DNA from 4 places in the Nonomuraea sp. NPDC003201 genome. Region 1 is predicted to be linked to each of the others. Evidence: riboswitches for the same ligand, from Rfam matches in the RefSeq annotation. Region 1 holds a riboswitch; each other region holds the start of a gene.
The links. A riboswitch is a leader RNA that binds a small molecule or an ion and turns the genes downstream of it on or off. The one in region 1 is predicted to bind cyclic di-AMP.
Positions count from the first base shown of each region.

Region 2: linked by a shared signal. The riboswitch ahead of ACWDX9_RS46100 (glycoside hydrolase family 25 protein) and the one ahead of ACWDX9_RS30150 (hypothetical protein) in region 1 are both predicted to bind cyclic di-AMP.
Region 3: linked by a shared signal. The riboswitch ahead of ACWDX9_RS00890 (C40 family peptidase) and the one ahead of ACWDX9_RS30150 (hypothetical protein) in region 1 are both predicted to bind cyclic di-AMP.
Region 4: linked by a shared signal. The riboswitch ahead of ACWDX9_RS19735 (C40 family peptidase) and the one ahead of ACWDX9_RS30150 (hypothetical protein) in region 1 are both predicted to bind cyclic di-AMP.

Region 1 covers NZ_JBSFTC010000102.1:4,041-8,553, reverse strand. Annotated here, with positions in the region: gene ACWDX9_RS30155 (alpha/beta fold hydrolase) at 1-491, opposite strand, end outside; gene ACWDX9_RS30150 (hypothetical protein) at 530-1,222, opposite strand; cyclic di-AMP (ydaO/yuaA leader) riboswitch at 1,409-1,543, opposite strand; gene ACWDX9_RS30145 (DUF5302 domain-containing protein) at 1,713-1,913, opposite strand; gene ACWDX9_RS30140 (MDR family MFS transporter) at 1,962-3,410, opposite strand; gene ACWDX9_RS30135 (PadR family transcriptional regulator) at 3,467-3,961, shown strand; gene ACWDX9_RS30130 (rod shape-determining protein) at 4,073-4,513, shown strand, end outside.
Region 2 covers NZ_JBSFTC010000237.1:13,111-17,623, forward strand. Annotated here, with positions in the region: gene ACWDX9_RS46085 (patatin-like phospholipase family protein) at 1-803, shown strand, start outside; gene ACWDX9_RS46090 (MarR family winged helix-turn-helix transcriptional regulator) at 951-1,451, shown strand; gene ACWDX9_RS46095 (DUF4142 domain-containing protein) at 1,498-2,199, opposite strand; gene ACWDX9_RS46100 (glycoside hydrolase family 25 protein) at 2,472-3,239, opposite strand; cyclic di-AMP (ydaO/yuaA leader) riboswitch at 3,251-3,395, opposite strand; partial or broken gene ACWDX9_RS46105 (rhodanese-like domain-containing protein) at 3,864-4,513, opposite strand, start outside.
Region 3 covers NZ_JBSFTC010000001.1:185,975-190,487, reverse strand. Annotated here, with positions in the region: gene lysX (bifunctional lysylphosphatidylglycerol synthetase/lysine--tRNA ligase LysX) at 1-1,187, shown strand, start outside; gene ACWDX9_RS00900 (winged helix-turn-helix transcriptional regulator) at 1,272-1,673, shown strand; gene ACWDX9_RS00895 (LuxR C-terminal-related transcriptional regulator) at 2,316-2,528, shown strand; gene ACWDX9_RS00890 (C40 family peptidase) at 2,555-3,505, opposite strand; cyclic di-AMP (ydaO/yuaA leader) riboswitch at 3,601-3,749, opposite strand; gene ACWDX9_RS00885 (amino-acid N-acetyltransferase) at 4,026-4,513, shown strand, end outside.
Region 4 covers NZ_JBSFTC010000048.1:31,228-35,740, forward strand. Annotated here, with positions in the region: gene ACWDX9_RS19725 (sugar ABC transporter substrate-binding protein) at 1-1,014, opposite strand, end outside; gene ACWDX9_RS19730 (ROK family transcriptional regulator) at 1,116-2,282, shown strand; gene ACWDX9_RS19735 (C40 family peptidase) at 2,315-2,845, opposite strand; cyclic di-AMP (ydaO/yuaA leader) riboswitch at 2,894-3,037, opposite strand; gene ACWDX9_RS19740 (3-isopropylmalate dehydrogenase) at 3,139-4,185, shown strand; gene ACWDX9_RS19745 (branched-chain amino acid aminotransferase) at 4,401-4,513, shown strand, end outside.

The DNA.
Region 1 (4,513 bases):
TGGGCCTGGACCGCGTCGCGGTCGGCGGGGGGCGCGGCCATGAGGGTGGCGAGCGCGGCCTCGGTGGGCGGGGCCGCCGACGGGCCGGGAGTGGACATGATCGAGGTCAGGGTCAGCACCCGGTCCGGGTGGCGGATGGCCAGCGCCTGGGCGATCATGCCGCCCATCGACGCCCCGACCACGTGGGCGGCCGGCCAGCCCAGCGCGTCCATGAGTCCCGCCGAGTCGTCGGCCAGGTCGTCCAGCAGATACGGCGAGGGCGTCCCCATCGCGGGAACGCCCTTGTCGTAGAAGTGTGTGGAGAGACCGGCGTCGCGGTTGTCGAACCGTACGACGTGGTGTCCCTGGTCCGCCAGCAGCGCGCAGAGCCCTTCATCCCAGTGGATGAGCTGCGCGCCGAGCCCCATGATGAGGAGCAGGGGGCGCCCCTCGTGCGAGCCGAAGCTCTCGTAGGCGATTTCGATGCCGTTCGCGGCTACGCGGGTGGTCACGAGGACCAGAATGACATTCTGGTCCAGGTCAGTAAAGTTCAGCCCTTGAGAAGATTGCGAACGCGGTCGCTGGCGAGCACCACGCCGCCGCCCACCGCGGCCACGGCGCTGGCCACGACGGCGCCCGTGCCGGCGCTCCACTCTCCGGCCGCGCGCGCCGGCGGCGGCACGGCCACACCGGCCGCCGGGGGCTCAGCCGGGTTGTTGTCACGCTCGGACCAGGCGCCGGTCGAGAACGGGACCGGGTAGTTCTTCTTGCCGGGACCGTTGCCCCACTTGGTGATGACGTAGTCGACCTTGATGTGCCCCTGGCCGCCGACGCCGTCGACGCCGAGCGTCTCCATGTTGAACGAGCCGCCGGTCAGCTCCGCGAACGTCTTGCCGTCCAGGTCGAGCATGACGCCGTTGTTGGAGGGCACGCCCGGGCCGCGGTCGCCGACGAAGAAGGGCAGCTTCTTGCCGTCGTGAATCACGTATCCCTCGGTCATGAGCGGCCAGCTCGGGCTGGCGGCCAGACCTTTCTGCATGGGCTTGCCACTGGCGGGCAGACCGGTGTCCCCGGCGCGGCCGGAGGAGTCGTCCCAGAAGTACGAAGCGGTGGTCGAGCCCTTGAGCAGGACCTTCTCGTCCGTGTTGGAGTCGGCGTGGGCCGCGGTGCCGGCGATGGTGAGCGCGCCGACGGTGGAGGCGGTGAGCAAAGCGAGGGTACGCAGGCAAGATCGTGCAGACATGAAAAGTACAGTCCTTCGCGAGGGGGCAGGGAGGTTGCGCTCACTTGAAAAAGGGCGTAGCAGGGCAAAGCACCTGACAGGGGAATAGCTACGCGGAGCGCGAAACGAGCCTGAGGAAGGGACCGCTCAGAGGGCGGTCGTCATCACGCTGTATGGATGTGCTACGTGATCATTCAAGTTGTGCATTCGTCCTCTCCATCTCGCCTACCGGGTTAGCTGACGGGTTCGGACGTGGAGATGCCCTACCGACACGTGGTCGGATTCACCCCAGGGAGGTGGGTCCCCGGCTCCCGAGTGCTCGGGATTCGGCGCCAGCCGGCTGGTCCCTTTGGGGTAAGGTCCACGCCACCGGCTGGTAAGTGGGCATCACTCTAACCACGTATTCCGGACAAACACAAACAGTTCGTCATGAATCGGTGTAAAGATCTACCTGCCTCCGGCATAGAGAAAGGGGGCACGGCATTGCCGTACCCCCTTGAAATTCCCGGCCTCAGCCGCCGCTTTTGCGCCTGAACGATCTTTTACTCGCAGCCGGACCATGCGTCCCGTGGATCTTCGATGGGTCGCCGCCCTTGCCACCCGCGCCCGAGTCCGCGTGCTGGTTACGCTTGCGCTCCAGCGCCTCGCGGAACTTGCGCTTCATCTCGTCCTCGGGAGTCTCGCTGACTTCCGGCTCCGGTGTTTCCGCCATGAGGACCTCCATGGTGTTGGGGACTATCACAGCTTCGCATGGCGCCGCTTATGACGCGAAACTGGCCTCAACCCTGTTCTGCGGCGTGGCGGGCACCTCCAGTCGCCTGGCCGGCATCGCCACCAGCGCGATCAGGGCGAGCAGCGCCCCCGCCACCCCCAGCGACGGGATGACCGCCGCCGCGGCGGAGGCGTGCGCGGCGGCCAGGCCGTGCACGGGCGCGTCCGCCGTGACCGTCGAGGTGTAGAGGGTGCCGCCGACGGCCAGCGCCACGGAGCCGCCGATCTGGCGGAAGAAGGTCAGGTTCGCGGAGGCGACGCCGATGTACTGCGGCTCGACGGACTGCTGGGAGGCCACGGTCAGGCCGGACAGCATCGGGCCCATGCCCAGCCCGATCAGCAGCATCCAGCCGGCCAGCAGCAGCCCGTCGGTGTGCGCGGTCAGGTTCAGGCAGAGCAGGGTGCCCGCGACGAGCAGGAACGGGGAGGCGACCAGCCACGGCTTGTAGACCCTGGTCCTGGACATGAGCGCACCCATGACGACGCTGCCCAGGACCATGGCCAGCGTCATCGGGTAGATCCTCAGCCCGGACTCGGTGGCGCTGACGCCGAGGGACTGCTGGAAGTAGCGCGGCAGGAACACCACACCGGCGTACATGCAGAAGGCCGTGAAGAAGGACGTGACGTTCACGAGCGTGTAGGTGCGGTTGCCGAACAGGTGCATGGGCATGATCGGGCTGGCCGCCCGCCTCTCGACCAGCACGAACACCGCCAGCAACGCGGCCGCGAGCACGATCGGCCCGGCCACGGAGGCGTCGGTCCAGGTGTTGCCGTCCAGGCCCTTCTCCGTCAGGCCCAGCAGCAGCGCGCTGATGGCCACGGTGAAGACCGCGATGCCCGCGTAGTCGGGGCGCCCGCCGCCGCCCACGCCCGGCCGGTTCGGCAGGCGGCGCGCGACGATCGCGATCAGCACGAGGCCGATCGGCACGTTCACGTAGAAGGCCCACCGCCAGGTCGCGTGGTCGGTGAACAACCCGCCCAGGAACGGCCCGGCCAGGTACGTCAGGCCCATCACGCCGCCGAGCGCGCCCTGCACGCGGGCGCCGTTCGTACCCGGAGGGAACATCTCCATCACCAACGCCATCGACAGCGGCAGCAGCGCGCCCGCGCCGAGCCCCTGCAGCGCGCGGAACGCGATGAGCTGCGGCATGTCCTGCGCCGCCCCGCACAGCGCGGACCCGGCCACGAACACCACCATCCCGATCAGCAGCAGCGCCTTCCTGCCGTGCTGGTCGGAGAGCCGGCCGTAGAGCGGCACGGTCACCGTCGAGGTGAGCAGGTACGCCGTCACCACCCAGACGTAGAGCGTCGTGCCGCCCAACTCGGCCGTGATCCGCGGTAACGCGGTGCCGACGATCGTCTGGTCGAGCATCGCCAGGAACATCCCGCCGAGCACCGCGAGCAAGAGGAGCCCTTGAGGCTTCATGTCATCATTCACATGTGAAGACTGATATGTAAGCCCTGACATGTCAAGTCTTCGATATGCTGGCGCGCATGTCCCTTCGGATCGCGCTTCTCGGGCTGCTCGAGGCTGTGGGCCCGGCGAGCGGGTATGACCTGGCCAAGAAGTTCGAGCACTCGCTCAACCACGTGTGGCAGGCCGGGCACACGCAGATCTATCCCGAGCTGGTGAAGATGGCGGCCGACGGCCTGGTGGCGGCCTCGTCGGAGGGCGCGAGGGGACGCAAGATCTACACGATCACCCCCGAGGGGGCGCGGGAGCTGCACACGTGGCTGGTGGAGCACGAGCCCGTCTTCGTCGTACGCAACGAGACCGCGCTGCAGGCGTTCCTGCTGCCGCTGCTGTCCACGGAGGAGGCGATCGCGGTGGTCGAGCGGATCAAGGCAGGGTACGAGGCACGGCTGGCGGTCCTCGACTGCCGGCCCGCCGGCGTGGTCGGCCACTACGCGCACCGGCTCGGGCTGGCCCAGGTCCGCACCGGCATCGAGTGGGCCGAGGAGACCCTGGCCGCCCTCAGGAGCCGCTGAGCCCCGCCCGCTCAGGTAAAGGGGAACCACTCCGTTCCTGGTGTTGCGTTGGAGCGGCCCAGGAAATAGACCCCGCATGCCCGCCACGATCGCCACGTCCGCAGTCGCGTCATGAGTCTCCTCGGCCGCGATCTGGCGATGGACCTCGGGGGCTCCCGCACGCGGATCTACGTCAGGGGCAAGGGCATCGTGCTCGACGAACCCTCCGCGGTGACGATCGACGGCCGTACCGGCAAGGTCATCGGGTACGGCGCGGACGCGACGGGCGAGGAGATCTGCTGGCCGGTCAGCGGCGGTCTGCCGGCCGACGGCGACCTCGCCCTGCGGATGGTCAAGCACTTCCTGGGCAAGGTGCACCGGCGCCCGCTCGCCAGGCCACGCCTGATCATGGCGCTGCCCGACGGCTCCACGCCGATCGAGCGGGCCACGCTGCGCGACGTGGCGTACGAGGCGGAGGCCAGGCAGATCCGGCTGATCCCGCACTCGCTCGCGGCGGCGCTCGGCGCGGGCCTGCCGGTCCGCGACTACGTGGGCGGCATGGTGATCGACATC
Region 2 (4,513 bases), on a different contig from region 1:
CCGGGGCCTGGCTGCTGAGCGGAACCCCCGAGAACCTGACCGGCTGGGCCGAGCCCGTCTACGCGCGAGCGATGATCCGCCCGTCCAACCTCCTGCGCGGCCGTCCGATGGTCGACGTGCGGAACCTGGTCGAGTACCTGTACTGCGAAGTGACCCGGATGGACTTCGACGCGGTCCTGACCAACCCCATCGAGTACCATCCGCTGGCCACCGACGTACAGACCGGGCAATCCACCGATCTGCGCCCGCATCTGACCGGTCCCGTCGAGCTGCGGCTGGCCCTGCGGGCCAGTGCCGCACTGCCGTTCCTCGCCGGTCCGCCGGTCGAGCTGGCCGGGCGGCTCTTCTACGACGCGGGACTCGCCGAGTCCATCCCGTACCGCACCGCCCTGGCGCAGGGCGCCAGCCACGTCCTCGTGCTGCGGTCCCGTCCCGCGCCTTCGGCCGTGGCCGGAGCACCGGCCGCGCGACCGTCCTACGGGACGCGCCTGATCGCCGCGACCGTCCTGCGGAGCTACCCGGAGGCACTGCACCGGAGTTTCTCCGCGCGCGACCACCGCTTGCTGCACGACGACACGCTGCTCGCCCGGTACGACCGGCCCGTGCCCCCGGCGACCCCTCCACCCGCCGACGGCCAGGCCGCGCCCGATCCGGCGGTGCTGTCCGTGCGCCCCGCGCCTGACTCCCCGCGCATCGGCCGCCTCACCCGCGACGGCAAGCCCCTCAAAGCCGCGCTCGAAGCCGGCCGCGCAGCCGTCAACCTGCTGCTGCAACCGCTCGTCCGGCCGACCGCCGCACCATAGACGCGACCCCGCCACGCGGTCGTAACGGGCGCCTCATGAGGATCTTGCCGTGAGGTGACTCAAGGAGAACTCGGTTCCTGATCCTGGCGTTGCGGACGATGGGGATCTCGTGCCCGTGATCCGCTCCGCGCATGTACAACAGTGCCTATGAAGGATGACGATGACCTCCAGGCGCAGGGAGAGGATCTTTCGGCTGTCGTCACGGCGGTGCTGACCGGGTCGCGGCTGTTGGTGGCGGTCGCGGTGAGGTCATTGGGGGCGGTCGGGGACCGGGTCACGTTGCCGCAGTTCAGGATGCTGGTGGTGCTGGCCGGCCATGGTGAGACCAAGCTGGTCACGATGGCGGAGCTGCTGGGTGTCAACTCCTCCACGGCGATGCGGATGGCCGATCGGCTGGTGGCGGCCGGGTTGATCGTACGGGAGGTCAATCCGCACAACCGGCGCGAGAGCCTGATGCGGCTGACGGAGGAGGGACGCCGCATCGTGGACGAGGTGACCGCGCGCCGCAGGGAGGAGATCGGCGCGATCGTGGCGCGGATGTCGGCCAGGCAGCGCCGGGCGCTCATCTCGGCCATGAACGCCTTCAACGAGGCGGGCGGCGAGCCACCCCTGGACGTGCCGAACCCGCTGGGCTGGTCCGCTGTCTGAATCGCTCACGCGGCGCCCGGCCGCCGTCGGGCTCCCTCCTCGGTCGTCAGATGGACGGGGTGGGGAAGCTCTCGGGTGTGGTCAGGCCGGTGCTCTCCAGGAGGCGCTGGTGGTTGAGCACCGCGGCGTTGGCCTGTTCGGAGAAGCGCCGCACCAGGGTGTTCTGCGTGGTGCCGCGTACCGTGCCGATCAGGGTGAAGATCTGTCCGTGCGCCAGGCGCAGCCATTTGACGTACGTCTTGTCATAGGCGGATCCTGACCTGCCGGAAATATCCGTCATCCAGTCCTGCTGCTGAGGCGTGGGCTTCACCGGCAGTTTGACCTTCAGCCTGGCGGCCACGTCGCGAACCTGCCCGTCGAGCATGTCGTGCTGAGCCGCGATCTCCTTGCTGACCTGGCGGACGCGGGCGCTGTTGGCGCGCTGTATCGCGTCCTGGGCCATGGGCATCTCCCACAGGCTGGCGAGCCGGACCTTCTTGATGAGCTCCTGGTCGGCCTCCGACAGCGGTCCCCACTTGGTCTGCCGCGTGCGGGACTCCGGCTCGTCCTCCACCGGTTGGACGGTGGCTGCGTCGGTCGGTTCGGTCTCGACGGCGGTCGGCTCGGTGCTGGGGCCGGCGGTTGGCTCGGTGCTCAGGCCGGCGGTGTCAGAGACGGGCGTCGGCGTGTAGCCGGCGCAGGCGGTCAGAGTGCAGAGGGCGGCAATGCCGCAACTGATGAGAGCGCGACGGCTGTTGAGGAGTCGCATACGCCGTCATCCCCTTCCGGTCCCTTGGACGCGGCCTTCGTGAGTGGCGCCGGTCACTGTGGGATACGCGGGAGGGCGCGGGAGTGTTCATGGCATTGTGCAAGATTTGCATGGGGCAAGACTGCCGGGGTCCACGTTCGCGGCTGAGCCGCTGCCCGAAGCGGTCTTCACCGGTGTCATCCGTGGACGGCGTCCACCGCGTGCTCCTCCGGGCCGAGAGCAGCACGCGGGGCGGCGTCCACCCGATCGCGGTGCGGACCCGCCGTGTGGGCTCAGGCAGTGGGGCGGCCCAGGCCGCGCAACTGGTCGGCGGTCAGCGCGGAGACGTTCTGGTCGACAGGGACCTCGGAATACTGGTGGATGGCCCAGGACTTCCAGTCGGCGGGCGGGGTGATGGCCCCCTTGGCCTTGCTGTAGTGGGCGACCCACAGCGGGTACTCGGACAGGCCCTTGCCGTACTTGTTGGCGAAGTTCCAGCCGCTGTAGAACATCGGGGTGATCCCCGTCTTGTCCTTCACGTACGACAGCCACGTCTTGGCCCAGGCGTTGACCTCGGCGACGGATCTGCCGTTCGCGGTCTCCAGGTCAAGGACCAGCAGGTCGCCGGCCTTGGCCGGCTGCGAGTTCACCACGGACAGGAAGTGCTCGGCCTCCGCGATGGGATTGTTGCGGGGATGGCCAAAGTGGTACGCCCCGCGCACGATGCCCTTCTTGCCCAGCTCGCGCCAGTGCCTGGCGAATGAGGCGTCGCGGAAGGACGTGCCTTCCGTGGCTTTGATGATGCCGAACTTGGCCGGGCTGGCATTCCAGTCGTACAGGGGCTCGTAATTGGAGATGTCCAGGCCGTAGATGAGGGGTCCGGCTCCATGACGAGTTCCCTGCACCGGGCTCTGCTCGGTGGGCGATGCGAATGCGAAGGTGGCGATGGCGGCGGTTGCGGCGAGGATCGCGACGGCGACAGCGAAGCTGACGTACTTGGTGAGGAGATCGCGGTGATTCTTGAGGATGTAGGCGATTGTGGCAAGCCGGGGCTTGGACATGAGGCATTGACTCCTTGCTTCCATACCGCCTACCGGGTTAGCTGACGGGTTCGGGCCTGGAAGTGCCCTACATGGCGCAGCCTGGGCTGGCGTCCGATTCACCCCAAGAACGTGGGTCCCCGGTTCCGCGAGGCGCGGATTCGGCGGCCGGACGCTGTCCCCGAAGGGCTTCTTCGGGCAGCGCGCGGTCCGGTCAACGAAGCGGCAACGATGCGGTGAAAGGGCGCCACATCCGTACCGCAACTAGGCAAAAGATAGACATATATCCATAGATGGTGCAAGTAGCGCAAATCTGATTCGCGGGTGTGGGCGACTGGGCGGCGCTGAAATGCCGTGCCTATAGGGATTCTGGCACTTGGCAAAAAATCGGGGGCGTCGCTTCCGGGCCTTTATGATCTCGGCACAGGTGGGACAGGCCATTCATGCGTTGCCATTGTGACCAAACGCCGTCCCACGGGTAATCGTGACTCCAGCCCCGTCGTTTGACCTCCTCGACGCCGTCGGGCACGCGGGAGCCGGGCAGGCGGGCTGACTCCAACTCTCCGGGGGTCTGCACGTCGATCGGCCCCGGCGGATCACCGGATCGCGGCAGGCGTCCCGGTGTGTCGCCGGGGCCGAGGGTGGTCAAGAGGGTTCCTCGTCGGGGGTGGTGATGGGCAGGCCGGCGCCGGCGGCGTGGGAGTAGGCGTCGTCGATGTGGACCACCTGGCGACCGCTGCGGGCCAGCAGGCTCGCGGCCGCCGCGGCCCGGTAGCCGGTGCCGCAGTGCACCCACACCGTTCCCTCCGGCACCTCGGCCAGGCGCCCCGGCAGCTCGGGCAGCGGGATGTGCAAGGCGCCGGCCACGTGGCCGGCCCGCCACTCGTTGCCCATCCGCACGTCCAGGACGGTCGGGCCGCTGACTGGTTCCCCCGCACGGGAGATGGCCGGTTCGTCCGCGCGGGCGGCGGCAAGGTCGGCGAAGGTCGCTGTGGCCAGGTCGGCGATCAGGTCCGGGTTGTGCCCGGCCCACTGTTCGACGGAGCCGGTCGAGGCGGCGGCCGGGCGGTCGATGCCGATGCGGGCCAGCTCGCGCTGGGCGGCGGCGACCTGTTCGGCCGACTCGCCGAGCAGCGTGAGGGGCGTGCCCCACGGGGCCAGCCAGCCCAGCCAGGTCGCCATCGGCCCGTCCAGGCCGAAGCTGAGCGTGCCGGCCAGATGCCCGTCCGCGAACGCCTTGCGTGAGCGCAGGTCCACCACCCATTCGCCCGCCCGAAGGCGAGCCAGCAGCTCCG
Region 3 (4,513 bases), on a different contig from region 1:
CCGCGTGGAAGCGCGACGTCGACCTGGGCGACCACGTGGGCGTGACCGGCGAGGTCATCACCTCGCGGCGCGGCGAGCTGTCCATCCTCGCCGACAGCTGGCAGATCACCGCCAAGTGCCTGCGTCCGCTGCCGGAGAAGCACGTCGGGCTCACCGACCCGGAGGCGCGCGTCCGCCAGCGCTACGTCGACCTCATCGTCAACGACGAGTCGCGGAAGATGGCCCGCCTGCGCAGCGCCACGGTGCGCGCGGTGCGCGACTTCTGGCACGAGGAGGGCTACCTCGAGGTCGAGACGCCCATGCTGCAGCCCATCCACGGCGGCGCGGCGGCCCGGCCCTTCAAGACCCACATCAACGCCTACGACATGGAGCTCTACCTTCGCATCGCGATCGAGCTCTACCTCAAGCGGCTCGTGGTCGGGGGCATCGAGAAGGTCTTCGAGATCAACCGCAACTTCCGCAACGAAGGCGCCGACTCCACGCACAACCCCGAGTTCACGATGCTCGAGGCCTACGGCACCTACCTCGACTACAACGACATGGCCGACCTGACCCAGCGGATGTACCAGAAGGCCGTGGTGGCCGCCCTGGACACCACGGTGGTCGTCCACGACGGGGTGGAGGTCGACCTCGGGATCGCCCGGTGGCCGCGCATCACCCTGTACGGCGCGGTGTCGGAGGCCGTGGGCGAGGAGATCACCACCGCGACCGGCCTGGAGGAGCTCCGCAAGATCGCCGATCGGCGCGAGATCCACTGGGACCCGAAGTGGGGCCAGGGCAAGCTGGTGCAGGAGCTCTTCGAGGCCCTGGTGGAGCACAAGCTCGTCCAGCCCACGTTCGTGATGGACTACCCGCTGGAGACCTCGCCGCTGACCCGTCAGCACCGGGACAACCCGCTGCTGACCGAGAAGTGGGACCTGATCGGCTTCGGCACGGAGCTGGGCACGGCCTACTCCGAGCTGATCGACCCGATCGAGCAGCGCCGCCGCCTGGTGGAGCAGTCCCTCCTGGCCGCCGGGGGCGACCTCGAGGCGATGCAGCTGGACGAGGACTTCCTGCAGGCCCTCGAGTACGCGATGCCGCCCACGGGGGGCATGGGCGCGGGGATCGACCGGATGATCATGGCCTTCACCGGCAAGAACATCCGCGAGACCATCCTGTTCCCGCTGGTCAAGCCCACCCACTGAGCCGCGTCCTGCCGCCGTCGTGGAGCGCCCGCCCCGGGCGCTCTACCCTCTCCTGGTAAGCAGCGATCGGGAAGGGGTGCGCGGATGGCCACGAAGACGGCGGCGGAGCAGCGGGACGAGGCCAGGCAGGTCTTCGACGCGTACTTCGCCGAGTGCCCCTCCAGGAAGCTGCTCGGCACCCTCAGCGACAAATGGGTCACCCTCCTGCTGACCGCGCTGTCGCAGGGCCCGCGCCGCTACAGCGACCTGTCCCGGCGCATCGCGGGCGTCAGCCAGAAGATGCTCACGCAGACCCTGCGCGGCCTGGAGCGTGACGGCCTGGTCTCGCGCACGCTCACCCCTTCTGTGCCGGTACGGGTGGACTACACGCTCACCCCGCTGGGCGAGAGCCTGATGCCGTTGGTGGCCGCGATCAAGAGCTGGGCCGAGGCGCACATGGAGGACGTCGAGGCCGCCAGGGACCGCTACGACACCGCCGGCGCCTGAGCGATCACCGCCGTCGCGAATCCGGCTTCCGGACCGGCCGGTTTCCGATCCGAAGCCGCTTGTAAGCATCGCGTCAAGGTCGCGGAGGCGCGGGTCAGGGAGCGTCCGCGGTGCCCCGGCCACCCCTGTGATCCCGCTGGGCACGCGCACCCGGAAACGAGGCCGCCCGGCCCGGCGGTCAGAGCAGGACGCCCGCCACGCGGCGGGCCGCCGACCTGCACCCGTGGCGGCAATTGCCATAGCGGATTGATCCAATTGCCTTAATCAACTGCCTGACCTGGGTTGTCGGATCGGGTGGGAGCGCAGTACAAAGCGAGCGATTGGTGGCTTGCCGTGGGCCGGAAAGATCGCGCCACGGACGCGTGTCCCGCGATAACGCGGGTATCGATCATGCGGAATATCCATGGCGAACTGATCGAAAACTGGAACGCTGGTCAGGGCCATTCCGGAAGCCCCAATGTGATCACTCTACGTTCTGACATATCGCGAGTGCGTCATATATAGCGGATCATGTCAATAGCGCTCGTCAAGTGCGGCGATTGTCATGCTTGACGACCTTTCCACGATGCGTTTACCGTCTGCGAGGAGCGGCTTTGGCCCGTCTGTGAGGTCCAAGTTCTGCTGTTGGGGGGAGGGCTCCCGATGGATGTGCTCACTGAAGGCGTTGAGCTCAGCCATGCTGATTTGGCGCTGCTGGCGGAGTTGGCCAAGGGAGTCACGGTCGATCGGGTTGGGCGGCGGCTGGATATCAGCGGGCGCACGGTACGACGAAGATTGCGCGGCATCTGCGACCGCATAGGCGTGGCCACGGCCATCGAGGCCGTGGCCTGGGCAGCCCGCCGCCAGCTGATCTAGCCGCGGCGGACCGCCGGGGTGCGGGCTCAGTCGGCGATGCGCACCGCGCCGGCGAACGGCCGCCTCGCGATCGACGCGATCCGTACGACGTCACCTGTCTGCGGGGCGTGCACCATCATGCCGCCGCCGATGTAGATGCCCACGTGGTGCAGGTCGCTGTAGAAGAACACCAGGTCGCCCGGCCGGAGTTCCTCGCGCGAGACGTGCCGGCCGGCCGTCCACTGGTCGCCGGTGTAGTGCGGCAGCGAGATGCCCACCCGCTGGAACGCCGCCATGACGAGCCCGGAGCAGTCGTACGAGCCGGGACCCTCGGCGCCCCAGACGTACGGCTTGAGCTGCTGCGTGAGCGCCCAGCGCGCGGCCTCCGCGGCCTTGCCCGAGCCCGGGATCGGCAGGTTGACGCGCACGGCCCGCGTGCCGGGCCGCCCGGCCTCGCCCAGGGCCCGGCTGAACAGGCTGCTCTCGACCTTCGTCACCAGCTTGGTGATCTTGCTGCGCTTGGCCTCGAGGTCCGTGACGAGCTTCTGGACCTCGTCGATGCGGGCCGTGGCGCTCTCCTTGGCGCGGGTGGCCGTGTCCATCGCCTTGGTGAGCTGGTTGATCTCCTCGCCCTGCTCGGTCTGCAGCGCGTACGAGGTCGCCGCGCGGTTGAGGAAGCCCTCGGGGTCGTCGGAGGTGGCGAAGGCGAGGGTCTTCAGGCCGCCGGTGATGTAGGCGTTCTGGGCCAGCGCGACAGCCTTCGAGCGCTTGGCGGCGAGATCCGTCTCGCTGCTCGTCAGCGTCTTCTCCGCGGCCTCGGCGGCCTTCTTGGCGGTCTTGAGCTTCTCCCGCTGGCCGTTGTACTGCTCGGTCAGCGTCTCGATGTCGGTGTGCAGCTTCGTGGCCTGGTCGGCGAGCTCTTTCAGCGAGGGCTCGGGATCCGCGGACGCCGAACCGACGGGGATGGCGAACAGCAGCGCGGCGACTGTGAGACTCACCACACCTACGCGGCGTGCTCGCCGGGCCCGTTCCGGAGGGCGGGCGTGCTTGCCCGCCGACTTCCCCCCACCGCTGAGCGTGGGCTTCACCAACCAGCTCCTCTCGTCGACGCCTACCGGGTTAGCTGACGGGTTCGGGCCGGAGCAGCCCTACCGAAAGACTCGGATTCACCCCGTGGTGGCGTCGGAGGTCGCCACCGGCGGTTCCCCGGCTTCTCTTGCGAGAATTGGGCGTGCCTCCCGCGCGACACGCGGGAAACATTGTCGCTGGACACTAATGCACTCCGGGTTCGTGCTCAACCAGAACTGCCAAGTCTGTAGAGGTTTCACAACCGAAGGGTCACAAGGTGATCTCGTGGGCACCCGTGCAGAAGAGGCCCTACGCCCTATTTGTCCGCGCTTTCGGCGGGCGCGAGCTGGCCGCGCGGTCCCGTGCCGATCTGACCACGAGATGTAACAAGATGGGCCGAGACATGGGAGTTAGGGCTGAGCCGTAATGAGATCTGTACCCTGGAGAACCATGGAGCAGGTGGCCGAGCTGACAGTGCCCGAGACCGCGGTGGTGGTCCGGCGTGCCCGCACGCCCGATGTGCGCATGGTCAGACGCCTGGTGGACACCTACGCGGGGGCGGGGCCGCGGCTCCTGGAGAAGGCCACGGTGACCCTGTACGAGGACGTACAGGAGTTCTGGGTGGCCGAGCGAGGCGGACAGGTCGTCGGCTGCGGCGCGCTCCACGTGCTCTGGGAGGACCTCGCCGAGGTCCGCACGGTGGCGGTGGATCCCGAGTGCCGGGGGATGGGCGTCGGCCACCGGATCGTCTCCGCGCTGATCCAGCAGGCTAAGGATTTGAGTCTGCGACGTGTATTCTGTCTTACTTTTGAGGTCGACTTCTTCGCGCGACTCGGGTTCCGCCCGATTCAGGGCACACCGGTCTCACCTGAGGTCTACGCCGAACTGCTGGCCTCGTACGACGAGGGTGTTGCCGAGTTTTTGGATCTTGAACACGT
Region 4 (4,513 bases), on a different contig from region 1:
GACGATCGTGTCCTTGACCTTGTCGGTCGTGACGGGGATGGGGTCGAGGAGGAACGCCGGGATGTCGGCCGTGCCGTTGTTGACCTTGGCGGGCGCGGTGGGCTGCTCGCCCTTGGCGACCGCGACGGCGAGCTCGGCGGACTTCTCCGCCTCCGCCCTGATGTCCAGATATATGGTCATGTACTGCTCGCCGGTGAGAATGCGCTGGACGGCGGCCAGCTCGGCGTCCTGGCCGGTGATCGGCGGGAGCTGCTTGTAGCCCGCGCGCTTCATGGCCGCGATCGCGCCGCCCGCCATGCCGTCGTTCGCGGACAGCACGCCGGTGATGGTGTCCTTGCCCAGCGCGGTGATGGCCTGCTCCATCTCCTGCTGCGCCTTGTCGGGGCTCCAGTCCGGCGTGTCGAACTCCCTGCCGACCTTCACCTTCCCGTCCAGCACGCTCTTGGCGCCCTTCTTGTAGTCGGCCGAGCTGGGGTCGGTGGGGGAGCCGTGGATCATCACGATCTGGCCCTTCGCCGCCGTGCCCCTGGCGGTCATGGCGTCGAGCAGGGCCTGGCCCTGCATCTCACCCACCCGTACGTTGTTGAACGAGACGTAGTACGCGTAGTCGATGCCCGAGATCAGCCGGTCGTAGGCGATGACCGGGACCTTCTTCTGCTTGGCCTGGTTCACCAGGGGAGCCACGGCGTTGGCGTCCACGGCGTCGAGCACGAGCACGTCGGCCTGCTGGGTGAGCGCGGCCTCGACCTGTTGCTGCTGCTTGGGGGCGTCCTGCTCGGCGTTGCTGTAGAGGATCTTGCAGTCGGGGCAGAGCGACTTGACCTTCGCCTCGAACAGCGGGCGGTCGAACGCCTCGTACCGGGTGGTCTTGGACTCGGGCAGGAACAGCGCGATCGTCTTGCCGCCCTGGCCCTGCGTGGTCGTGGTGGTGGCGCCGGTGCTGTTGCCGGTGTTTCCACAGGCGGCGGCCAGGAGGACCGCCGCGACAGGGATTGATCGCCATGCTCGGTGCATCGCACTTCGTCCTTCCGGATGTGCCGCCCCTGTGCTTGGTAAGAAAGGTAATTTACTATCAGGCGAGTTGGCTAGGGTTTGCTTCTTCAAGGGAGGGTGAGATGCGGGGCGACCTGGGTAATCCGCGGCTGCTGCGAGTGCTGAACGAGCGCCGCCTGCTCGACCATCTTCAGGAGCACGGCCCCGCCTCGCGCGCCGACCTCGCCAAGGTCACCGGCCTGTCGAAGCCCACGGTGTCCGCGGCCCTGGCCGGGCTGGAGGAGGACGGGCTCGTTCACCTCGTCGGCGAGGTCTCCGGCCGCCCGGGGCCGGTCACGTCCCTGTACGACGTCAACGCCGCCGCCACCCACGTCGCCGGCGTCGACATCGGGCGTGACTGGATCAGGGTCGCCGTCGCCGACCTGCGCGGGAAATTCGCCGGCCGGAGGGACGGGCGCAACACCGCCCTCACCTCCGCCGAACTGGCCGTCCTGGTCGGACAGCTGTGCCGGGCCGCCGCCCGCGAGGCCGTCGTCGACTGGCCCGCCATCGCCTGCGCCGTCGTCGGCACGCCCGGCGTGTACAACCCGGAGCTCGGCCGCCTGGAGTTCGCCCCCAACCTGCCCGGCTCCGACCTGGCCGAGCGCCTGCGCGCCGAGATGGAGGTCGACCTCGTCATCGAGAACGACATCAACCTGGCCGCCGTCGGCGAGCACACGCACGGGGCGGGGCGCGGCAAGTCCAACTTCGCGCTGGTGTCCGTCGGCACCGGCGTCGGGATGGGCATCGTGATCAACGGTGAGCTGTACGTGGGCGCCCGGGGAGCGGCGGGGGAGGTCTCGTACGTGCCCGCGACCGAGGACCCGGCGCCGCCGGCGGGCGACGCCCTGGCCCACGGCGCCACGGAGGCGGTCGCCGCCGCGCCCGGAGTGGTCCGCGCGGCCCGCGCCGCCGGCCTGAGCCTGGAGACGGCCAAGAAGGTCTTCGCCGCGGCGGCCTCCGGCGACGGCGTGGCCCGCTCGGTGGTGGAGGCCGAGGGGCGCCGCATCGGCGGCCTGCTGGTGGCGGTGGCCGCCGTGCTGGATCCGGAGGTGATCGTGCTCAGCGGCGGCGTGGGCCGCAACCTGGACCTCCTGGGGGAGGCCATCGAGGCCCGCATCGCCGAGCTCGGCCCGCTGCGGCCCTCGGTGGTGGCCAGCACGCTGGGGGACAGCGGCGTCCTGCTGGGCGCGGTGGCCCACGCCAGGACCCGTGCCTGGGACCTCATCTTCGACGCCCGCCTCCCCTGACCGTCGCGTGGGGAGGCGGACGCCGCGGCCTCCTACAGGGTGGCCGTGAGGGTGGTGGGTGTTTCGTCGCGCTGCTCCTGGAGCTTGGACCAGAGCCGTACGCCCTTGCGGTCGGGGCGGACGCCACCCACGAAGGAGTCCCTGCGCCAGGAGGTCAGGCGCTCTTCCTTGACCACGTCACCCGTGTGCGGCGAGTGGACCATGTAGCCGGGCCGGGAGATCATCCCGACATGCCCGAGGCCGTGGAAGAAGACCAGATCGCCGGGTTTGAGGTCCTGCCAGGCGATCTTCTTGGTGAACGCGCCGTACTGTTCGGCGGCGGTGCGGGGGAGTTCGATTCCGGCGTGCTCGTACGCCCTGAGCATGAGCCCGGAGCAGTCGTAGCCGCTCGGGCTGGCGCCGCCCCACACGTACGGGGTGCCGCGCTTGCTCATGGCGAACTTGATGGCGACCTTCCAGGCGGGCTTCGGAGCCTGTTTCTCCTGGATTTTTTTGATCTGGCCGCCGGTCAGGGTGGTGAGGTCGTCGATCTTGGACGAGGCATGGGCGGGGGAGGCCAGCATGAGCCCGGCGGCGCCCGCCGCCAGGACAATGGCGATTCGAGACAGGGGTCTGTCCTTCCATAAGGCCGGCCGGGTTAGCTGACGGGCTCGGGCCTGGAAGTAGCCCTACGGCATGGGGATGCCGACTCGCCCCAGGGGGAATGTGGGTCCCCGGCTCCACGCAACGGCGCGCGGATTAGGCTGGTCGGTGACTTTAACGAAACGGTCAAAGAACCGCAATACCGGACAAAGGGGGCGTCCGAAAGATGAGATGAAGTGTTCGTCAGCCGAGACGACGCGGTAAGGTACCGCCCATGGAGTCGCGTAACATCCGTCTGGCCGTCATCCCCGGCGATGGGATCGGCACCGAGGTCGTGGCCGAAGGGCTCAAGGTCCTGGAGGCAGTGGGCACGAAGATCGAGCCCACTCACTACGACCTGGGAGCCGCACGCTATCACCGTACCGGCGAGACGCTGCCCGACGCCGTGCTCGAAGAGCTGCGCGGCTACGACGCGATCCTGCTCGGCGCCGTGGGCGACCCCAGCGTGCCGCCGGGCATCCTCGAGCGCGATCTGCTGCTGCGGCTCCGCTTCGAGTTCGACCACTACGTCAACCTGCGCCCGGTCAAGCTGTTCCCCGGCGTGGAGACCCCGCTGGCCGACACGCCGCCGGAGAACATCGACATGATCGTCGTCCGCGAGGGCACCGAGGGCCTCTACGCGGGCACCGGTGGCGCCATGCGGCGCGGCACCCCGCACGAGATCGCCACCCAGGAGTCGCTCAACACCGCCTACGGTGTCGAGCGCGTGGTGCGCTACGCGTTCGAGAAGGCCGTCACGCGGCCGCGCAAGAAGCTGACGCTCGTCCACAAGACCAACGTCCTCACCTTCGCCGGTGACCTGTGGCAGCGCACGGTCAACCGCCTGGCGGCGGAATATCCCGACGTCACGACCGACTACTGCCACATCGACGCGGCCTCGATGTTCTTCGTGAGCCAGCCGGAGCGGTTCGACGTGGTCGTCACCGACAACCTGTTCGGCGACATCATCACCGACCTGGGCGCCGCCATCGCGGGCGGCATCGGCCTGGCCGCCAGCGGCAACATCAACCCCGAGCGGTCCGCGCCGAGCATGTTCGAGCCGGTGCACGGCAGCGCCCCGGACATCGCCGGTCAGGGCAAGGCCGACCCCACCGCGACCATCCTGTCCGTCGCCATGCTCCTCGACCACCTCGGCCTGCACACCGAGGCGGCCAAGGTCGAGCAGGCGGTCGCCGATGACATCCTCGAGCGGCTGGCCGGCTGGGCGGGTCGCACCACCCACGAGATCGGTGACGACATCACCGCGCGAGTATCCGGCTAGGACCGCCTAGCCCCAACGCGCCTGGTGGTCCGACGAGGGCCGCCAGGCGCTTTTTTGCGTCCAAAAGGGCTGATCGCCGCATTGGCCGCTTGCCATCCCATATAGCGAGACAATAGGAAGTACCGGGGCTGCCTTCCGGGCAGCGCCCGCTTACCAGCACCGATCCGCAGATTTCTGTAGATTTGGGCAGATTCGCAGAGAGAAGGACCGACGTCATGACCATCGCTCAGAAGCTCAGCTTCGACGTGCAGCTATCCGACCACGCTCGCACCGCGGCCGAGCGGGAGCAGGTACTGGCGAACCCCGGCTTCGGGCAGACCTTCACGGA